3 regions of the Tardiphaga sp. genome follow, and region 1 is predicted to be linked to each of the others. Evidence: predicted binding sites of a transcription regulator. Region 1 holds the regulator's gene; each other region holds the start of a gene.
The links. The regulator PhoB, encoded in region 1, activates phosphate uptake and scavenging genes when phosphate is short. The targets are predictions, from matches to a motif close to TGTCATNNANCTGTCAT.
Positions count from the first base shown of each region.

Region 2: the regulator PhoB is predicted to act here: its motif matches at 1,372-1,388, upstream of ACEK02_RS30715 (STN domain-containing protein).
Region 3: the regulator PhoB is predicted to act here: its motif matches at 1,135-1,151, upstream of ACEK02_RS16720 (Orn/Lys/Arg decarboxylase N-terminal domain-containing protein).

Region 1 is NZ_JBGMOE010000090.1:80,424-82,691, reverse strand. Features, by position in the region: gene ACEK02_RS13960 (GcrA family cell cycle regulator) at 255-764, shown strand; gene phoB (phosphate regulon transcriptional regulator PhoB) at 889-1,593, opposite strand; gene phoU (phosphate signaling complex protein PhoU) at 1,685-2,268, opposite strand, start outside.
Region 2 is NZ_JBGMOE010000224.1:51,430-53,697, forward strand. Features, by position in the region: gene ACEK02_RS30710 (RNA polymerase sigma factor) at 1-430, opposite strand, end outside; gene ACEK02_RS30715 (STN domain-containing protein) at 479-1,345, opposite strand; gene ACEK02_RS30720 (GNAT family N-acetyltransferase) at 1,827-2,268, opposite strand, start outside.
Region 3 is NZ_JBGMOE010000122.1:36,513-38,780, reverse strand. Features, by position in the region: gene ACEK02_RS16720 (Orn/Lys/Arg decarboxylase N-terminal domain-containing protein) at 1-1,091, opposite strand, end outside; gene glp (gephyrin-like molybdotransferase Glp) at 1,251-2,268, opposite strand, start outside.

The DNA of each region.
Region 1 (2,268 bases):
GCTTTGTTTGCAGAAGCATGTGGACGCGGCATGCCCGACTCTTGCGCGTGAGTCACGGCATATTGTAGCTTTTGCCTCGTCGGATACGACATCTCGTGCGGCGGTAGATCCTTTTGACACATCCAGTGCGGCGTAAAAGCCGGACGCGAAATTCGCGCCCGGTGAGCGCTAAAGGATTCTGACCGCAGGGATTTTTGAAGTCTCAACTCGCAGCGCTGCCCGGTCAGGCTGGCGCTCACGAAGGGAAAATGGCGATGACGGTAATGACATGGACCGACGATCGCGTCGAACAGTTGAAGAAACTCTGGGAAGGCGGCCTCTCCGCCAGCCAGATTGCTGCGGAACTCGGTAACGTGACCCGCAACGCTGTCATCGGCAAGGTTCACCGCCTCGGCCTGTCCGGCCGCGCCAAGAGCCCCTCCTCGGCAGCTCCGCGGCAGCGCAAGGCGCGCCCGGCACAGCAGATGGTGCGTGTCGCCCGCCCGATGGCCCGCGGCAACACGGCATTGGCCCATAATTACGAAGTCGAGGCCGAGCCCGACCCGATCGCCTATGACAATATCGTGCCGATCAGCCAGCGCCTGTCGCTGGTCGAACTCAACGAAGCCACCTGCCATTGGCCGATCGGCGATCCGTCGAGCCCCGAATTCTACTTCTGCGGCGGCAAGGCGCTGGCCGGCGCTCCCTATTGCGCACATCACTCGCGCATCGCCTATCAGCCGGCCAGTGACCGCCGTCGCGCCGTGCCGAAGCCGACGCGCTGAACCGGACGTATCAAGCCAAATGAAAATGCCCGGCAGCGATGCCGGGCATTTTTCGTTGGCACTTGCTTGCCTCACCCCGCCTAGCGAAGCCTCGCTTCGCCGGGCGGGGAGAAGGAAGAGAGACCTACTCCGCCGCCTTGTCGAAGCGGTCATCCAGTGCGTAGCCGGCACCGCGCACGGTTCGGATCGGATCCGGCTCACCGGCGGGATTGAGCAGCTTGCGCAGGCGACCGATATGCACGTCGACAGTGCGCTCATCGATATAGATGTCACGGCCCCAGACGCTGTCGAGCAACTGCTCTCGGCTGAATACGCGACCCGGATGTTCCAGGAAGAACTCCAGCAGGCGATATTCGGTCGGACCGAGATCGATCGGACGGCTGGACCGCACGACGCGGCGCTTGTCGCGGTCGAGTTCGATATCGCCGAAAGCGAGCACGGTGGCGAGACGCTCCGGCGCGGCACGCCGCAGCAGACCCTTCACACGCGCCAGGAGTTCCGGCACCGAGAATGGCTTGACGATGTAGTCGTCGGCACCGGTGGCAAGACCGCGAACACGCTCGCTCTCCTCGCCACGCGCCGTCAGCATGATGATCGGCAGTGCCTTGGTTTCGGGCCGCGCACGCAAGCGGCGGCACAGTTCGATGCCGGACAGACCCGGCAGCATCCAGTCGAGCACCACGAGATCCGGTACACGCTCCTTCAAGCGGGTGTCGGCATCGTCGCCGCGAGCTACGGTTTCAACGTCGTAGCCCTCGGCATCGAGGTTGTAGCGCAGGAGCGTCGTGAGTGCTTCCTCGTCTTCAACCACTAAAATGCGCGCGTTCATTGCCATATTGATCAATACCCTCAGTGACGTCCGACAAGCCTCAGATCATGAACCCGGCGGAAGACCGGCTTCCCCTTTTCCGGATCATGCGTCAGGCCGTCGGCGTATTCGCGAAGTTGGTCATGTCGCCCTTCGGGCGCTTGTCGACCATCTGCTGACCCTCGATCATGTAGAACACGGTTTCCGCGATATTGGTGGCGTGGTCACCGATCCGCTCGATGTTCTTGGCGCAGAACATCAGGTGGATACAGAACGAGATGTTGCGCGGATCTTCCATCATGTAAGTGAGGAGTTCGCGGAACAGCGAGGTGCAGATGGCGTCGATTTCCTCGTCGCCCTTCCACACCGTCATGGCTGCCGGCAGATCGTGCGCGGCATAGGCGTCGAGCACCGACTTGACCTGGGTGGTCACGAGGTCGGTCATGTGCTCGAGACCGCGGATCAGCTTCAGCGGGTGGAAGTCGCTGTCGAGTGCATTGACGCGCTTGCCGATGTTCTTGGAGAGATCGCCGATCCGCTCCAGATCGGTGGCGACGCGCAGCGCGCCGACGATCTCGCGCAGGTCGACAGCCATGGGCTGGCGCTTGGCGATGGTCAGCACGGCACGTTCCTCGATCGTGCGCTGCAACTGGTCGATCTCGGCATCGGCGGCGACGACGCGGGCGCCGAGTGCGA
Region 2 (2,268 bases), on a different contig from region 1:
CTATTTCCGAACGAGACAACTGTTCGAATTGCACCGCCACCACGATCGTGCGCTGCCGTGGCGTTAATCGGGCGAGCGCGCGGTTGAACGCCTCGAACTCGGATTGAGCTTCAACCGTGCGATCGGGGCCCGGATTTTCGTCGATCAGATCATAAAGCGCATCGACCGTGACGCGACGGGCCCGACGATTCTCGGTGCGCCAGCGGTCACGCGCCAGGTTAACGGCCGAGGTGAGAAGATAGGTCGACGGTCGAATGAGCGTCCCCGCCGATCCGGATCGATCCATTCGCAAGTAGAGTTCATGCAAGGTTTCACGAGCGAGGTCATCCGAGCCCAACCGTCTGGTCAGACGCCGCCGCAGATCGTCGTAATGATCGACGAGCAGTTGCCTTAGCGCAGCCCAGCTTGTTTCGTTATATTGGTGACTCATCGTTCATCACATGCGAACCGTTTGCGAGCTGCGCCAGACATTTTGTCTTCAGTCCTTTCCTGCTTCGGCGCAAATATCTCCATCGCGCGACGATGTCTTGTTGGTCAACATCATTGTAATCGGCTGCGGCATTTCAGACGGAGGCGGTTCGCTGAAGGACAGGCGCGACAAGATACTGGCGATCACGCGGTCGCGCGCCGGCTTGCCAGTCGAAGCGAGCAGCATCGGGTTGGCGATCGCGCCCGCCCCCGTGACCCAGAATCGCATAGCAACTTCAAAATCGTCTGGCCGCGTTTCCGGATAACGGCACAACGCCGCTATGATCCCGGCCTGAACACCACCGAGGAAATGATCGAACCTGGCGATGTACCGATGACGTTCCGCCTCGGCGCGCACACGAGGGTCCGGTGCTTTCGCCGGCACCAATGTGATGGCGCGCTCCGCCGTATAATCGAAATCAAGACCGGTTCCTGAAAGCAGCAGCCGCAGCGCGGCATCCGGCGTGTACAGGCCTCTGATCCCGCTCGACCGCCGGCCGGCCGCCAACGCCGCTTCATAGAGGACCTGGGTCCGACTGCTCGCACCGTAGGCATCGAGCGCCGCCTCAAGCGATTGCGACGGAATGTCGAATGAAATTCCGCGCGCTGTCTCGGCCCTGGCGGACGAGGTGAACCGCAGCAAGCCATGCACGCCTGCCGTTCCCTCCCTGGTGGCTATTGCCGCAATCAGCACCATGCAGACCATCCTGATCAATCGGAGGACGCGAGTGGCGGAACCGAGCTTCGACCATGCATGCCAACAACCGCGCGCTAAACCAAAAGCCCCGCGCCCCTCTACGTTTATGGGTTTGAATTTGCCCGCAGGACCCAAATCCCGAACGCCCAAAGCCGTCCCCGGTTTGAGTAAAAACGACAATCCCCGTGAAAGTTAGCACGGCAAATAAAATGGTTGGATGACAACCAGCGCGCGTTTGATCGTCGCCACGTCCAGACAGGTTGCAACCAGAGAAGGAGAATTCCGAGTTGCCGCAAAGCCAGGGCAGTCCCTATCGTGACATCAGGATAACAATGGCGATCGGTGGGTCCAGGCTATTGATTCAACAGTGCTAAAGTCCCCTCTCCGTCCGATCGACGCTGAATTCGGACTGATCGGCTGGTCGCCCGTCCACCAATCGCAAAACAGCGCCGAATAATCCCGCCAATCGCACGGCTCCGGAGATCGTCGAGAAGGTGCTGCACCTGCGCGCGACCTATCATCTGGGGTCGATGCGCATCGTCTGGTATCCGGCGCGCTTTGCTACCCATCCTAAAATCCTGGATTCAGGCGGTGCTTATATCCTGTTGCCGACGCATGGCGCTGACCATGGCGCAACAGCGTGCGCCTCATCCGTTTGCGATCACATGAAGCCGGGGTTGCGCGGCAGATACTGGGCCCAATTGCCGAATTCTCGCGACGACATCAGCAACATGGGAAATTTGATCCGCATTCCGTGCTCCATCGCGACGTTGAGAGCCGCCTCGCCTGTGCCAGGCAGAAACGCCGATACCTGCGACGAGCCGCTCTCGGCCGCCAGATGCAACGCTGTTCTCAAGGCGGGAGCGACAGCGTGGGGCTCCATGACTGCGAGCGGTCCGATATGTCCGCCGGCGTCCACATAGGCGTAGCCGGCCCAGTCGTTTCCGTCGTGGAGATTGAACCCTCTCGCCCCGCCCTCATTGATCAGATAGCGGTGATGCTTCACGCGCGAGACGCCAAGAACCCGCTCGTCCGCTTGCGCGAGCCGACGCAGGGTCAAGGCTTCTTCCTTGAGCGGCGTGACGTCGTATCGCGAGCCGTGC
Region 3 (2,268 bases), on a different contig from region 1:
TGGAATTTCATGAAGCCGGCCCAGGCTTCGTCGAACAGGATGTAATCGCAGAGATGGCCGATGCGCGCGATGATCATCTCGGCGCTGTAGATGGTGCCGTCATAGGTGCACTGTTCCACGACCGCGACACGGAAAGGGCGCGGGCGTTTCCACGCCTCGGGATCGGTGACGAGCGGATTGGTGCGGATGCGCTCGCGCAGCGCGGCCTCGTCGGTGGCGGCCCAGTCCATCGGGCCGATCAGGCCCCACGGATTGCGCGACGTGGGCACATAGATCGGCACACCGCCCGAAATCATCAACGCGCCGTGCAAGGCCGCCTTGTGGTTGTTGCGATCGAACAGCACCAGATCGCCATCGGTGACCAAAGCCGACAGCGCGACCTTGTTGGACGTAGAGGTGCCGTTGAGCACGAAATAGGTCTTCTCCGCGCCAAAAATCTGCGCGGCTTCCTTCTGCGCCTGCAAGGCGGGACCTTCATGAGTCAGCAGGTCGCCGAGATCGAGCACGGAATTGTCGAGGTCGTCGCGAAACACCGCTTCCCCGAGATGTTCCATGAACACGCGCCCGATCGGGCTGCGGCTGTAGAACACGCCGCCATTGTGGCCCGGGCAGGTCCAGAGCTGGTTGCCTTCCTCGGCATAATCCACCAGCGCGCCGAAGAACGGCGTCTTCAGCGTCTCGGCATATTGCTTGAGGCGGCTGATCAGGTTCTTGGCGATGAAGGGTGGCGTTTCCTCGGAGAGGAACACATAGCCGTCGATGAAATCGAGCACCTCGACCGGGACGTCCTCGAACCGTTTGCGGCGGATCAGCAGGATGATGGGGAAGTCCAGGCCGCGTTTGCGCATCAGGTTGATCAGTGCTGCGGTCTTGCCTTCGAGGCCCTTCTTGCCCCAGTCGACTACCATGCAGCCGATCGCCGCGTCGGTCTGGACTGCGATCGTGGCGTCTTCAAGCTTGCGCGCCTTGACGACCTCGAAGCCGGAACGCTCGATCTCATCGACGATCTGATTGAGGCGAATGCCTTCGAGATCGTCGGCGTCGAATGTTGGCATCGCAAACAGGAAATTGAAGCGTTTGAAATAGTCCATCTGTCCACCGATCTTGTTTCGCTGCGATCTCTCGCTGCGTTACGTGACAATTCAGTGACTGAAACCGCGTTGAGGTATCTCAGTCAGGAAAAAGCTTTTGGGAATATGCCGTGAGCAGGAGTTTCGACGGCGGCGGCGTTCTGTGAGGTGTTTCGTCAGCTAGATTGGCAGACGAATGATCACGCAGGAATCGCCGGCAACCGCAGCCGGTGCGAATGGCCTGCGGATCAGAAGTCCTTCGGCAACAGCCAGATTTCCCAGCAGCGATGAGTCCTGTTTCATCACCGGCGTCGCCACCACGGTGCCGTCCGCGCGCGTTTCTAAACGCGTGCGCAGATAATCTTCGCGCTGGTCGTTGGCGGCGAGGTCGCGTCCGAGCACCGCGGGTTCGAGCGCGTGAGCGATTTCGTTTCGGCCGGATAGCGCGCGCAGCAGCGGCACCATGAACAGGAAACCGCAGACATAGGACGAGACGGGATTGCCGGGCAGGCCGATGACGCGCATTCCCTCGCGGCGTCCATGCATCATCGGTTTGCCGGGGCGCATGGCGATGCGCCAGAACGCCATCTCGACGCCGGCATTGATCAGGGATTGCTGCACGAGGTCGTGGTCGCCGACCGACGCGCCGCCGGTGGTGATCAGCACGTCGGCCCTCAGATCGATCGCGCGCTGAATGGCTGCCGTGGTCGCCTCCAGCGTATCCACGGCGATGCCGAGATCGACCACCTCGGCGCCTTCGGCACGCGCCAGCGCACGCAGTGCGAAGCCATTGGAGAGCACGATCTGGCCGGGGCCGGGGACCGCGCCGGGCATCACCAGTTCATCGCCGGTGGCAAGCACGGCAACGACCGGCCGTCGCCGCACGGGCAATGACGGATGGTTCATGCCCGCGGCAAGCGCAAGGTCGCGATCGGTGAGGCGGGTGCCGGCGCGCAGCAGCACGTCCCCTTCGTTAAAATCGACGCCGGCCGGGCGGATATGCTTGCCGGAGATGGCGGCCTCGTTGATCCCGACGACGTCGCCATCGCGCGCGGTGTCTTCCTGGATTACGACGGCGTCGGCACCAGCGGGCAGCACGCCGCCGGTGAAAATTCGCAGGGCTTCGCCGGTCTGCAGCGGGCGGTGGAACGGCTTGCCCGCGGCGATCTCGCCGATGACGCGGAGCTTGGCGCCCAGT